2 regions of the Streptomyces daghestanicus genome follow, and region 1 is predicted to be linked to the other one. Evidence: riboswitches for the same ligand, from Rfam matches in the RefSeq annotation. Region 1 holds a riboswitch; the other holds the start of a gene.
The links. Region 1 has a riboswitch for glycine ahead of gcvT (glycine cleavage system aminomethyltransferase GcvT). Riboswitches for the same ligand answer to the same signal wherever they lie in the genome.
Positions count from the first base shown of each region.

Region 2: linked by a shared signal. The riboswitch ahead of gcvP (aminomethyl-transferring glycine dehydrogenase) and the one ahead of gcvT (glycine cleavage system aminomethyltransferase GcvT) in region 1 are both predicted to bind glycine.

Region 1 covers NZ_BNDX01000008.1:735,475-742,751, reverse strand. Annotated here, with positions in the region: gene gcvH (glycine cleavage system protein GcvH) at 1-61, opposite strand, end outside; gene gcvT (glycine cleavage system aminomethyltransferase GcvT) at 206-1,324, opposite strand; glycine riboswitch at 1,367-1,494, opposite strand; glycine riboswitch at 1,495-1,589, opposite strand; gene Sdagh_RS12725 (AAA family ATPase) at 1,908-2,576, shown strand; gene Sdagh_RS12720 (enhanced serine sensitivity protein SseB) at 2,835-3,629, shown strand; gene Sdagh_RS12715 (enhanced serine sensitivity protein SseB C-terminal domain-containing protein) at 3,799-4,608, shown strand; gene Sdagh_RS12710 (ABC transporter permease) at 4,920-5,927, shown strand; gene Sdagh_RS12705 (ABC transporter substrate-binding protein) at 5,999-7,277, shown strand, end outside.
Region 2 covers NZ_BNDX01000002.1:642,343-649,619, reverse strand. Annotated here, with positions in the region: gene gcvP (aminomethyl-transferring glycine dehydrogenase) at 1-1,866, opposite strand, end outside; glycine riboswitch at 2,043-2,139, opposite strand; gene Sdagh_RS03100 (PRC-barrel domain-containing protein) at 2,265-2,639, shown strand; gene Sdagh_RS03095 (DNA polymerase IV) at 2,655-4,145, opposite strand; gene Sdagh_RS03090 (MerR family transcriptional regulator) at 4,186-4,815, opposite strand; gene Sdagh_RS03085 (bifunctional nuclease family protein) at 4,976-5,449, opposite strand; gene ftsR (transcriptional regulator FtsR) at 5,524-6,261, opposite strand; gene Sdagh_RS03075 (zinc-ribbon and FHA domain-containing protein) at 6,304-7,239, opposite strand.

The sequences.
Region 1 (7,277 bases):
CGGCGGCCGACAGCCACTCGTGCTCCTTGCTGTAGCGGAGCTGCTGGGGGTTGTTGCTCATGGCCTGGATTCTCCTGTATGCGGGGGTGCGGTGGTGGACGTGGTGGGGACGTGGTGGCGGTCGGAAGGCCGCCGGGGCCGCTTCGGGCGTCTCCGGGGGCCGCCCCTCATGTTCCCGGGGCTGCTTCCGGGGGCGGCTTCTGGCCTACTTCTGGCGCTTGTAGAACGGCAGCGCCACGACCTCGTAGGGCTCGTGGCTGCCCCGGATGTCGACGCCGACCCCGGGCGTGCCCGGTGCCGCGTGCGCCGCGTCGACGTACGCCATGGCGATCGGCCTGCCCAGCGTGGGGGAGGGGGCGCCGGAGGTGACCTCACCGATCACCCGGCCGTCCGCGACCACCGGGTACCCGGCGCGCGGCACCCGGCGGCCCTCGGCGACCAGGCCGGCCAGGACGCGCGGCGGGGCCTGCTCGGCCCGCGCGGCGGCCTCGGCCAGCGCGGCCCGGCCCACGAAGTCGCCGTCCTTCTCGAACTTCACCACCCGGCCGAGCCCGGCGTCGAAGGGCGTCAGCGAGGTCGTCAGCTCATGGCCGTACAGCGGCATGCCGGCCTCCAGGCGGAGCGTGTCCCGGCAGGACAGGCCGCAGGGGACGAGACCGGCCGCCGCGCCCGCCTCGGTCAGCGCCTGCCACAGCCGCTCCGCGTCCGCCGGGGCGACGAACAGCTCGAAGCCGTCCTCGCCGGTGTAACCGGTGCGCGCGATCAGGGCGGGGACACCGGCGACCGTGCCGGGCAGGCCCGCGTAGTACTTCAGCGCGTCCAGGTCGGCGTCGGTGAGGCCCTTGAGGATGCCCGGGGACCGCGGCCCCTGCACGGCGAGCAGCGCGTAGGCGTCCCGGTCGTCGCGGACCTCGGCGTCGAAGCCGGCCGCCCGCTCGGTGAGGGCGTCCAGCACCACCTGGGCGTTGGAGGCGTTGGCGACCACCAGGTACTCGGTGTCGGCCAGCCGGTAGACGATCAGGTCGTCCAGGATGCCGCCGTCCGCCCGGCAGATCATGGTGTAGCGGGCGCGGCCCGGCTTGACGGTGCCGATGCTGCCGACCAGGGCGAAGTCCAGCAGGGCGGCCGCCTGCGGGCCGGTGACGGTGATCTCGCCCATGTGCGAGAGGTCGAAGAGGCCGGCGCGGGTGCGCACGGCGGTGTGCTCGTCGCGCTCGGAGCCGTAGCGCAGCGGCATGTCCCAGCCGGCGAAGTCGGTCATCGTGGCGCCGAGCGCGCGGTGGACGGCGTCCAGCGCCGTACGGCGGGGTGCGGTACTGCTCATCGGTCGGTCGTCTCCCAGGACAGGACGGCAGGGCGAGGAAGGCCCTCCCCATCTGTCATCGGTACCTGAGAGGTTCGCCGTGACCACACGCGCCACCGGACGTACCGGTCGTGGTCAGGACTTGCACCTTGGGTGGGACCGCCCGACGGCAGCCCGCTTTTCAGATGTGCCTCGCCCGCGCGGTGACGGTGCCTGAGAGATTCAAGGGAGGAACTTGCTCCTTCGGCGCCCCGGCGACGGCCGGGGACTCTCCCGCGCGGATTCAAACGGCCGGTATGCAGTTGGCGCGGCCACAGTAGCACCGGCCCCGGCGACACCCCCGACGCCCGCCCCGCGCAGCCCTGCGCCCGCCCGTTCCACCCTCTGCGCCGGGCTCGCGCGCCCCCGATGCCCGCTCCCTGCACCCCCGCGCCCCCGAGGTCCGCCCCACCCCCTCCGGGATCCGCCCGCGCCACCGCGCGGCCGGCATCTGTGACCGGCTTGTGGCAGGAAGTGCACCAAAACGCGAGACCACCGCATTACCTTCTCTTTACACTCGACGGGGAGGGGAACTCGTGAACCGCCCCAGGGGAGGACGATCACGGTGAACAGGACCACGGCATACGCCACGACCGCGGGACTCGCGCTGCCCGCGCCGCACCCCGCCCCGGCCCGGGAGGCGTGCGCCGAGCGGCCCGCACCCGTCGTCCGCGACCTGCGCGGCCGCGCGGGTCACAGCCCGCACGCCCTGCTCTTCGGCCCGCAGGACCTCGTCGCCGTCACCGGCCTGCCCGGCAGCGGCAAGTCGACCCTGATGCGCCGCACCGTGCGCGGCACCCGCATCGACTCCCAGGACACCCGCGACCGCTGGGACCGGCGCGTGCCGCGCCTGCTGCCGTACGCCGTCTACCGCCCGCTCGTCCGCCTCGCCCACTACGCCGGTCTGCGCCGCGCCCTGCGCTCCGGCGCCGGCGTCGTCGTGCACGACTGCGGCACCCAGACCTGGGTCCGGCGCTGGCTGGCCCACGAGGCCCGGCGGCGCGGCGGCACCCTGCACCTGCTGCTGCTCGACGTGGAGGCCGAGCAGGCCCTGGAAGGCCAGCGCGAGCGCGGCCGGGGCGTCTCGAAGTACGCGTTCCTGCGCCACCGCGCCGCCACCACCCGGCTGCTGCGCGCGGCGGAGCGGGGCGACCTGCCGCCCGGCTGCGCGGCCGCGGTGCTGCTGGACCGGGCGGCGGCCGACACCCTGCGCCGGATCGGTTTCACCGGCTGACCGCCGGATGGGCTTCACCGGCTGACCGCCGGCTCGGCTTCACCGGATGGGCTTCACCGGCTGACCGCCGGATGGGCTTCACCGGCTGACCGCCGGATGGGCTTCACCGGCTGACCGCCGGATGGGCTTCACCGGCTGACCGCCGGATGGGCTTCACCGGATGGGCTTCACCTGCTGACCGTCGGACCGGTCGCCCCCGGGGCCGTCCGGGTTAGCCTTTTCAGCCGACAGCAGCGGTCCCACACAGGCGGTAGGCAGATGGACTTCCCGGCGGCGGGTTTCCCCGCGGACTTCCCGGCGCAGGCGCACCCCCACCCGCACGGCGGATGGCCCGGCAACGAACTGGAGGAGGTGCTCTCCGCCGCCCTCGGCGTGCCGGGCGCCGGCGGCCGGATAGTCGAGGTCCTCGGCCGCAGCTTCCTCTGGATTCCGCTGCCCAACGGCGGCGGTCCGCACAGCGGCCCCCTGGACCTGCCCACCCTGGAGATCGACGGCCAGGCGTACGTCCCGGTGTTCAGCTCCGAGGAGCAGTTCCGCCAGGCCGCCGGCGCGCACATGGCGTACACCATCGCGCCCGCCGTGGAGTTCGCCCGCGGTCTGCCCCCGCAGGTCGGCATCGCCGTCAACCCGGACGGTGTCGTCGGCATCCCGCTGCCGCCGCCCGCCGTGGCCGAGCTGTGCCGGGCCGGGCGCGGCCCGCTGGACGGCCCCGCCGGCGGCGGCCGGGTCCGCCTCTTCGAACCCGACTGGCAGGACGACCCGGTGGACTTCCTGGCCGCCGCGTCCGCGGAGTTCGCCGCGACCGGCGTGGTCGGCACCGCCCGCCGCTGCCTCGCCGCCATCGAGACCGCCGACCCGGTCATGTTCGTCGGCGTCGAACTGACCCGCTTCGAGGGCGACGCCCGCGCCGTCCCGCTGGACGCCCTCGGCCGCGCCCTCGGCCGCGTCCCGGTCAAGTGGCCGGTCAACCTGGTCCTCCTGGAAGCGGCCGACGACCCCGTCTGCCACTGGCTGCGCGAACGGGTCCGCCCGTTCTACCAGGGGAACCCCTAGTCGCCGCCGGGGGAAGCGCCCGGAAGGGGCGCGGGGAACGGCGCGCCGAGCCACGGCGCTCCGGCACCCGCGGACGGACGAGAACCCCCGAGCCGGAAGGCGCCCCCTGTCGGCGGAGCCGCCTAAGCTGGACCCCAACCACGCACGCTTCCCGAGAGGTCGGTAACACGTGAGCGCGAGCGGTACCGCCGCAGCCGGGCAGATCGAGCACATGCTGCGCCAGGTGACGCCCGGCCGCTACGACGCCTACGAGTCGCTGCTGCGCGCCCTCGCGGCCCCCGCCTCCGGCCAGGTCTGGATGCTGCTCTGGCACGGCCAGGCCGGCTCCCCGGACGCCCAGTACGGGAAGATGGAGGTCGACGGCCACGGCTACGCCCCCTGCGTCACCTCCGCCCAGGAGCTGTCCGCCAGCGGCTGGAACCGCTCCTACGAGGTCGTCGACGGACTGGAGGTCGCCCGCGCCCTCTACCCCGACCGCTACGGCCTCTGGCTCAACCCGCACGCCCCCGGTGGCGGCGTCGGCATCCCCTGGCTCGACCTGCGCCGCATCGCCGGCGGCCTGGACCGCCAGCCCGCCGGCCCGCTGCGGCTGTCCGAACCGGCCGTCGAGATCCCGCAGTTCTACGCGCTGCTCACGCAGAACGCCCACCGCACCCCGGTCGTCCGCTCGCTGCGCCGCGCCTGGGTGCAGCCGGCCCTCGGCGCGCCGTACCTCGCCATCGGCCTCGACGTCTACGACACCTCCCCGCCGGCCGTCGGCGCGGTGCGCGCGATGATGCGGAGCTCGGTCGGCGCGATGCCCGAGGGCCTGCCGGTGTCCACCGTGGCGATGTCGGACGCCCTGGACCCGGTCGCCATGTGGCTGCGCGCCAACGCCCGCCCGTTCTACGACCGGGAGGCGCACGCGGCCCCGGGCCAGGCCCCCGCGCAGGCTCCGGTGAGCGGCTACGGCTATCCTCCGGCGGGCGGCCGCCACTGACAGCGGAATGATTGATTCCGCTGCGTGTCGGAGTGATCTCCGCGCGTAGAGCAAAGGGGGTAGGTCCCCTTCTGTCCCAGGTGCCCCAACTCGTCCGCGTCCGCTCGGTGTTACCCGGCGTCCGGATAACGGAAACCCTCAAACAGCATCACGGTTGCGCATCCATTCACCGTCAGGTCTGGCTACAGATCACCCAGGCGTTGAAGACTCCCGCACCAGGGGCCTTCGCCCCATGTGTACGACGGACTGATCACGCCGCCACCGCGGCAAGTGCGGGCCGGCTACCGCCGGTTGAGAGGGGTCCCTGCCAGATGACGGCACCATTGCACGAGCCGACCGCGGAAGCGGCCCCGAGTGCGGCCGAGGAAGCGGCGGTTGCCGGCGCCGAGTCGAAGTCGGTACAGGGGCGATCCCTGGGCCGCATCGCCTGGGAGCGCCTGAAACGGGACAAGCTCGCCCTCACGGGCGCCGTCGTGGTGCTCCTGCTCGTCGCGGTCGCGCTGCTCGCGCCGGTCATCACGAGCCTGCTCGGACAGGACCCCAACGAGTACCACGAGGACCTGATCGACCCGCTGTTCGGCACCCCCGTGGGGTCGCTCGGCGGCATCAGCGGCGACCACCTGCTCGGCGTCGAGCCGGTCAACGGACGCGACATCCTCGCCCGCATCCTCTACGGCGCCCGCATCTCCTTGCTGGTCGGTTTCCTCTCCGCCGTCGTGGCCGTCATCTTCGGAACGGTGTTCGGCGTCCTGGCGGGCTTCTTCGGCGGCTGGGTGGACTCCCTGATCAGCCGGGTGATGGACGGCCTGCTGGCCTTCCCGCAGCTGCTCTTCATCATCGCGCTGGTCTCCGTGATGCCCAACGACATGCTGGGCCTGCACGGAACCGGCGTGCGCGTCTTCGTGATGATCCTGGTCATCGGCTTCTTCGGATGGCCGTACATCGGACGCGTGGTGCGCGGCCAGACGCTCTCGATGCGCGAGCGCGAGTACGTCGAGGCCGCACGTTCCCTGGGCGCGGGGCGGTTCTACATCCTGTTCAAGGAACTGCTGCCCAACCTGGTCGCGCCCATCATCGTCTACACGACGATGATGATCCCCACCAACATCCTCACCGAGGCGGCCCTCAGCTTCCTGGGCGTGGGTGTCAAGCCGCCCACGGCCTCGTGGGGGCAGATGCTGTCGAGCGCGATCGAGTACTACGAGTCGGACCCCATGTACATGGTGGTCCCCGGCGTGGCGATCTTCATCACCGTGCTCGCCTTCAACCTCTTCGGCGACGGCGTGCGCGACGCGCTGGACCCGAAGGGCTCCCGCTGAACTCCCGCACGGCACAAGCGTCCCGTGGCTCCTGCACGGGGTCTCTCATCTAATCCGGAGGATCCGAGATCGTGACTACCCAACGCACCTCAGGGCGGCGTAAGCGGGCTGCGGCCGCTGCCGCAGTGGTCGCCGCGCTGCTGACCACGGCGGCGTGCGGCGGCGGTGACAGCGACGACGGGGGATCGAAGAACGGCGCGGCCGGCTTCGACGCCGCGAACAACAAGGTCGCCCAGGCCTCGCTGGCCAAGAAGGGCGGCACGCTGAAGTTCGGCGGCGCCCAGGACGCCGACTCGTGGGACACCACGCGCGGCTACTACGGCTTCATGTGGAACTTCTCGCGCTACTACAGCCGCCAGCTCGTCACGAACAAGACGGAAGCGGGTGCCGCCGGCGCCGGGGTCACCCCGGACCTCGCGACCTCGACCGCCGAGGTCTCCGAGGACGGCAAGACGTACACGTACAAGCTGCGTGACGGCATCACCTGGGAGGACGGCAAGCCGATCACCTCCCAGGACGTCAAGTACGGCATCGAGCGCGTCTGGGCGCAGGACGTGCTGTCCGGCGGTCCGACGTACCTCAAGGAGGTGCTCGACCCCAAGGACGAGTACCCGGGTCCGTACAAGGACAAGTCCAAGGACAAGCTCGGCCTGAAGGCGATCGAGACGCCGGACGAGAAGACCATCGTCTTCAAGCTCCCGAAGGCCAACTCGGACTTCGAGGAGATGCTGGCGCTCACCTCCGCCTCCCCGGTCCGCCAGGACAAGGACACCAAGTCCAAGTACGGTCTGCACCCGTTCTCCTCCGGCCCGTACAAGTTCGAGTCCTACACCCCGGGCAAGGACCTCACCCTGGTCCGCAACACCGAGTGGAAGCAGGCCTCGGACCCGGTCCGCAAGGCCTACCCGGACAAGATCACCGTCGAGTTCTTCTCGGACGCCAACCAGCTCGACCAGCGCCTGCTCAACGGCGACATCGACCTGGACATCAACCAGACCGGCATGTCGCCGCAGGGCCGCACCACGGCGCTGAAGCAGCACAAGGCCAACCTGGACAACCCGGTCTCCGGCTACATCCGCTACGCGGTCTTCCCGCAGAGCGTGAAGCCGTTCGACAAGCTCGAGTGCCGCAAGGCCGTCATCCTCGGCGCCGACCACGTCTCGCTGCAGACCGCGCGCGGCGGCCCGGTCGCCGGCGGTGACATCGGCACCAACATGCTGCCGCCGTCCGTCCCGGGCGCCGAGGGCCAGAAGTACGACCCGTACAAGCTCGCCGGCGACAACAAGAAGGGCAACGTCGAGGAGGCCAAGGCGGCGCTCAAGGCCTGCGGCCAGCCCAACGGCTTCAAGA
Region 2 (7,277 bases), on a different contig from region 1:
GACGACGACCTTCATCCCGGCCATCACCGCGCTGGCGGCGTTGGTGCCGTGCGCGGACGACGGGATGAGGCACACGGTCCGCTGCTCGTCCCCGTTGGCCCGGTGGTACCCGCGTACGGCGAGCAGCCCGGCCAGCTCGCCCTGCGACCCGGCGTTGGGCTGGAGCGAGACCTTGTCGTACCCGGTGACCTCGGCGAGCCGCTCCTCCAGCTCACGGATGAGCGTGAGGTAGCCCTGCGCCTGGCCGGCGGGGGCGAAGGGGTGCAGCTGCCCGAACTCGGGCCAGGTCACCGGCTCCATCTCGGTGGTCGCGTTGAGCTTCATGGTGCAGGAGCCCAGCGGGATCATGCCCCGGTCCAGCGCGTAGTCCCGGTCGGCGAGGCGGCGCAGGTAGCGCAGCATGGCGGTCTCGGAGCGGTGCCGGTGGAAGACGGGGTGGGTGAGGAACTCGTCGGTGCGCAGCAGTTCCCCGGGCAGCGCGTCCTCGCTCGACGCGTCCAGCGCCTCGATGTCGCCCTCGACCCCGAACGCGTTCCACACCGCGCCGAGCTGGGCGCGCGTGGTCGTCTCGTCGCAGGCCATGGAGACGTGGTCGGCGTCGACGAGCCGCAGGTTGACCCCGTTCTCCCGGGCGGCGCCGACCACCTCGGCGGCCCGGCCGGGCACTCGCGCGGTGAGCGTGTCGAAGTAGGCGCCGTGCACGATCTCGACGCCGCCCGCCGCGAGTCCGGCGGCCAGGACGGAGGCGTACCGGTGGGTGCGCCGGGCGATGCCGCGCAGCCCGTCCGGCCCGTGGTACACGGCGTACATCCCGGCCATCACGGCGAGGAGGACCTGCGCGGTGCAGATGTTGCTGGTGGCCTTCTCCCGGCGGATGTGCTGCTCGCGGGTCTGCAGGGCCAGCCGGTACGCCCGGTTGCCGTCGGCGTCCACGGAGACGCCCACGAGCCGCCCGGGCAGGCTGCGGGCCATCTTCTCCTGGACGGCCAGGTAACCGGCGTGCGGGCCGCCGAAGCCCATCGGCACCCCGAACCGCTGGGTCGTGCCCACCGCGATGTCGGCGCCCAGCTCACCGGGAGACTTCAGCAGCGTCAGCGCGAGCAGGTCGGCGGCGACGGTGACCAGCGCGCCCAGCTCGTGCGCCCGGTCGATGACCGGCTTGATGTCGCGTACGGCACCGGAGGCGCCCGGGTACTGGATCAGTACGCCGTTGATCTCCCGCTCCGCGATCCCGGCCGGGATGCCCTCGCTGAGGTCGGCGACGACGACCTCGACCCCGGTCGGCTCGGCGCGGGTCTCGATCACGGCGATGGTCTGCGGCAGCGCGTCCGCGTCGACCAGGAAGAGGCCCTTCTTGTTCTTGCCCAGGCGCCGGGAGAGTGCCATCGCCTCGGCCGCCGCCGTGCCCTCGTCGAGCAGTGAGGCCCCGGAGGTCGGCAGCCCGGTCAGCTCGGCCACCATCGTCTGGAAGTTGAGCAGCGCCTCAAGGCGGCCCTGCGAGATCTCCGGCTGGTACGGCGTGTACGCGGTGTACCAGGCCGGGTTCTCCATGACGTTGCGCAGGATCACCGGCGGGGTGAACGTGCCGTAGTAGCCGAGGCCGATCATGGTGTCGAGGACCTGGTTGCGGTCGGCCAGCGAGCGCAGCTCGGCCAGCACCTCGGCCTCCGTGCGCGCGTCCGGCAGGTCCAGCGCGTCGGCGCTCTTGATCACGTCCGGTACGGCGGCGGCCGTCAGCTCGTCCAGCGAGCCGTACCCGACCTGGGCGAGCATCTTGGCCCGCGCCTCCAGGTCGGGGCCGATGTGGCGCTGCTCGAAGGGTGTGCCCCGTTCGAGTTCGGTGAGCGGAGTGCGGTGGGCGGTCATTGCGGAGGCCTCCTGGTCTGACGCGACCTGCGAGGGGCACCACGGCGCGGGTGCCCGGACGGCCTCCCCCTCTGTCATCTCGACCTGAGAGCTTCACCGGGCCGCCCGAGGGTTCCCGGCTTTCACCGTCGGTGAGAACGGGAGCCGTCGACACCCGCTCTGCTTTCCAGAGTGACCTCGTCCGTGCGGTACGTGGGCCTGAGAGATTCCGGGGAGGATTTGCTCCTTCGGCGCCTCCGGTGTGCGACCGGAGGACTCTCCCGCACGGGGTCAGCAGCCGTCGCCAGCCTACCAGCGAGGCCCCCGCACGGTCTTTCGAGTGGCCGCGCATCCGAATGTGCTCTTTTGTAGTGCTTACGGATGATGAACCGGATGGTTGGCGACCAGCTGGAGGGCCCGTGCGTTCCGACATCGACCCGCGCACCCTGATCGGCCGCAAGGCGTTCGACCGCAACGGCGCGAGGATCGGCACCGTCGACGAGGTCTACCTCGACGACGCCACCGGCGTCCCCGAATGGGCGGCGATACGCACCGGTCTCTTCGGCCGGGACGCCTTCGTGCCGCTGGAGCCCAGCGAACTGGTCGACGGCACCCTGCGCGTCCCCTTCGACCGGGCGCTGGTCAAGGAGGCCCCCGACTTCGGCGTCGGCCGCCATCTCTCCCCGGAGCAGGAACTCCAGCTCTACCACCACTACGGTCTCGACGTCGCCGCCCCGCCCCCGCCGCCCGACCACGACTTCGGCCGGCTGGCGGGCCAGGAGGAGCCCACCTGAGCCGGGGGCGCGGCGTCATCCCGCGGCACCGGCCGGCCGCACCGGGCCGGCGTCCTCGGGTCTTCGCTCCACCAGTGGCAGCGGCTCCGCCGGTTCGAGCTCCGGATCGTCGGTCCGGAAGGTCCGCACCCGCCCCGGCCGCGCCGAGTACGGCGTCTCGAACCGCACGGTGACCCGGCCCAGGCCGCTGCCCTGCACCCATCCGTGCCCGTGCACGCTGTGCCGCACGTCGTGCCCCGAGGGCCAGCGGCGCTCGGGGGGCGGAAGGTCCGGCTCGGCGGAAGCCGTCCGGCCTGCCTCCGCGACGGCCGTGTCCGGCGGGGCCCCCGTCACCGCCTGCTCCTCCGCCGCTCCCCGCTCCCCGGGCCCGCCCCGTTCCCCGGCCGCCGCCCGTTCTTCGGCTACGGCCCGTTCCTCCGCCGCCGCCCGCGCCTCGGCCGCCTGCGCGAAGAGGTCCTCCTGCGTGAAGTCGGCCAGCCCGGTGACGCCCACGCCGAGCAGCCGCACCCCGCCGGTGGTGTCCACGGCGTCCAGCAGCCGCGCCGCCGCCTCCGCGACCACCGCGACATCGTCCGTGGGCCCGCGCAGCGTCTCCGAGCGGGTCAGGGTGGAGAAGTCGTACCGCCGTACCTTGAGCACGATGGTGCGCCCCGACAGCCCGGCCCCGCGCAGCCGCCCCACGCACCTCTCGGCCAGCCGCCGCACCTCCAGACCGACCCGGGTGCGGTCGTGGATGTCCACGTCGTAGGTGTCCTCCACCGACACCGACTTGGCCTCCCGCTCGGCGACCACGGGCCGCTCGTCGTGGGCCAGCGCCATGGCGTACAGCGCGTGTCCGTGCGCCTTGCCCAGCAGCCGGACCAGCTCGTCCTCGCCGGCCTCGGCGATCTCGCCGACGGTGGTGATCCCCGCCCGCCGCAGATGGTCGCCGGTGGCCGGCCCCACGCCCGGCAGGGTGCGCACCGGCATCGGCGCGAGCAGGGCGCGCTCGGTGCCCGGCTCGATCAGCACCAGTCCGTCGGGCTTGGCGTCCTCGGAGGCGATCTTGGCGAGCATCTTGGAGGCGGCGAGCCCCACCGATCCGGTGAGCCCGGTGACGGTCCGGATGTCGGCCCGCAGCCGGGTACCGGTCAGCCGCGCCGACTCCGCGTCCCAGGCCGTCCCGCCGGCCTCCAGGTCCACGAACGCCTCGTCCAGGCTCAGCGGCTCCACCAGCGGCGACAGCGCCCGCAGCAGCCCCATCACCTGCTCGCTCACCGACCGGTAGAGCTGGAAGCGCGGGACGAGGTAGGCGGCGTGCGGCGCGAGCCGCCGGGCCTGCGCCATGGGCATGGCCGAGTGGACGCCGAAGACCCGGGCCTCGTAGGAAGCGGTGGCCACCACGCCGCGCGGCCCCAGACCGCCCACCACCACGGCTTTTCCGCGCAGACTCGGCTTCGACGCCTGCTCCACCGAGGCGTAGAAGGCGTCCATGTCGAGATGCAGGATCGTCGGCGCGGTTCTCACCTCTCCGATGCTGCCCTACACCACTGACAACGCGCGGGTCTCAGACCGCCCGGTTGCGCCGCCGGGCCAGTTCGTCCGCCGGGTTGTGCCCGACCAGGGTCTCCCCGGTGTCGACGCGCTCCCCGTGCAGCTGCGACAGGGCGTTCTCCACGTCCCGCCACACCACCCCGACGGCGATCCCGAAGATCCCCTGGCCGCCCTGGAGCAGGGCGTGCACCTCGTCGGGAGACGTGCACTCGTAGACCGTGGCGCCGTCGCTCATCAGCGTCATCCGCTCCAGATCGCGGAAGCCGCTCTCCCTGAGGTGCTGGACGGTCGTGCGGATGTTCTGCAACGACACACCGGTGTCGAGGAACCGCTTGACGATCTTCAGCACCACCACGTCGCGGAAGCTGTACAACCGCTGCGTCCCCGACCCGTGGGCGGACCGCACGCTCGGCTCCACCAGCCCGGTACGGGCCCAGTAGTCGAGCTGCCGGTAGGTGATACCGGCGGCCGCGCAGGCCGTGGGCCCCCGGTAGCCGATCTGCTCGGACGTCATGGACGCCGCCCCTCCGCCGCTCGGCGCCACCGCGGGGCGGAGCCGAGAACCCTCGGGAGAGTACGGAACGCCCGACCCCGGACCGGGTGCAGGGACGCTCCCCACCGTACTGTCGCCGCTGCTTCTCACGCCGACCTCCGTCCTTGACCTGCCTCCTCGAAGGTAGGCAGTCACCAAGGGTGCGTCAACGATCGCCACACTCGGCACGCCGAGTGATAATCACCCTACGAGTGGTTTGCCGTGCCCCCTCGCGGGGAAAGGCTAGCCGAATGTCCCTTTCGGACGGCTCTCACTGGTTGCTGCTGCCGAAGTCCTCCGGCGAGATCTGGTCGAGGAACTCACGGAACTTCTCCACCTCGTCCTCCTGCTCGTCCGGGATCGCGATGCCGGCGTCGTCCAGCACCGTGTCACTGCCGAAGATCGGCGTGCCGGTGCGCAGCGCCAGCGCTATCGCGTCGGACGGCCGCGCACTCACCTCGACCCCGCTGGCGAAGACCAGCTCCGCGTAGAAGACACCTTCCCGCAGGTCGGTGATGCGCACTTCGGTGAGCTCCTGGCCGACGGCTTCCAGCACGTCCTTGAACAGGTCGTGGGTCAGCGGCCGTGCGGGAGCCATGCCCTGCTGGGCGAAGGCGATGGCCGTCGCCTCCCCGGGACCGATCCAGATGGGGAGGTAGCGGTCTCCTCCCACTTCACGCAGCAGCACGATCGGTTGGTTGGAGGGCATCTCGACCCGGACACCTACGACATCGAGCTCGTTCACACAGCAACCCTAGGCCGTGCCCGGGACGTTTGGGTAGTCGGGCCGGGTACGGCTGGCCGATCCGGGCGCCCCCCTCACGGCAGACGCACCCCGAGAGCGGTCTGCACCAGAGCCGCGTGCAGCTTCACCGCGAGCCCCGCCAGCTCCTTGGTACGGGCCTCCGCATGGGCTCTGGTCTGCGGATTCCGGTGCCGCTTCAGCGGCGCCACCACCTGGTCGACCAGTCCGGCCTCCCGGTCGGCGGCGGCCTTCATCACCCTCAGGTGCCGTGGCTCGATCCCGGACCGCCCCAGCTCCACCACGAGGGTGGCCACGGTGACCGCCTCCGCGTCGTACGACCCGTCGGGCAGCGGGACGATCAGCCCGTACGCCTCCCACTCGTCGAGCTGGCGTTCCTCTATCCCGGCGGCGGCGAGCAGCTCCGCCCGCCCGATCCGGGCGGCGCCGGACGTCCCGGACGGCTCGGGCACGGCTTCACCGCCCTCGCGCTGCCGCCCCACGGTCGGCAGCGGCACCGCCTCCCCGCGCTCCATGGCGTCCAGGTGGTCCCGGATCACCTTGAGCGGCAGGTAGTGGTCCCGCTGCATCCGCAGGACATGGCCGAGCCGCTCGACGTCACGGGCGCTGAACTTGCGGTACCCGGCCGGGGTCCGCCGCGGCTCCACGAGCCCTTCGGACTCCAGGAACCGGATCTTCGAGATCGTGATGTCGGGGAACTCGTCGCGCAGCACGTTCAGCACCGCGCCGATGCTCATCAGACCGTCCGTGGCGGCGGTGCCGGGACCGGCACCACCGCTCGGTGTTTGCACCATGGCCCTTCCCTGGGGATCTCCCCGGACGGAGCCCGGGTCGGCTCAGTAACCCCGCTGGCTCGCGTAGAAGACCAGCCGGTACTTGCCGATCTGCACCTCGTCGCCGTTGGACAGGGCGACCTGGTCGATGCGCTCACGGTTGACGTACGTGCCGTTCAGGCTGCCCACGTCGGCGACCGTGAACGACCCGTCGGGCTGCCGGCGGAACTCCACGTGCCGCCGGGAGACCGTGACGTCGTCCAGGAAGATGTCGCTCTGCGGGTGCCGTCCGGCCGTCGTCAGCTCGCCGTCCAGCAGGAACCGGCTGCCCGAGTTCGGCCCGCGCCGCACCACCAGCAGCGCCGAGCCCAGCGGCAGCGCCTCCACGGCGGCCTGCGCCTCCGGGGAGAGCGTCGGCATCTGCGTCTGCCCGGTCACCTCGGCGTCGTACGCCTCCAGGCCGGAGATCGAGATGGTGGACGTCGTCTCCGAGGGGCGCTCCGCGTGGGCCCCGGCCCGCAGCGGCGCACCGCAGTTGGAGCAGAAGCGGCTGTTCTCCGCGTTGCGGTTACCGCACCTCGTACACACCAGGGCCGACATGGACGGATCCTCCTGCGGCGGCTGCCCCGCCGGGGCGTTGGACGCGTACGGCCCGGGCTGGAACCCTGAACCCGTACTTGAGGTCGACGGTTGCCCGAAACCTATGCCGCCGGACTGCGCAGGGTCAACAGACGGCGCGCCCTGGCCACCCACCTGGTCCCGGAACAGCGGACGCTGACCCTCCGCGTCGGGCTGCGCACGGTGGCGAGCGGTCGCGTTCTCGCTGCCCTCTCGCGCGCTCTTGCCGAACAACTTCGCAAACAACTTCACGGGCGATTCCCCTTGACCGAAACAGACCCGCCCGTGGGGCAGGACGAACCCTGACTGAACGTACTGGCCGACCCGGACATCCTGACAACGTCCGTCTCCGCCAGACAGTTTCCACCACGCACCACCCATTCGGTGCGCCGACCCCCCGCAACCTCATGCCCTCGCCG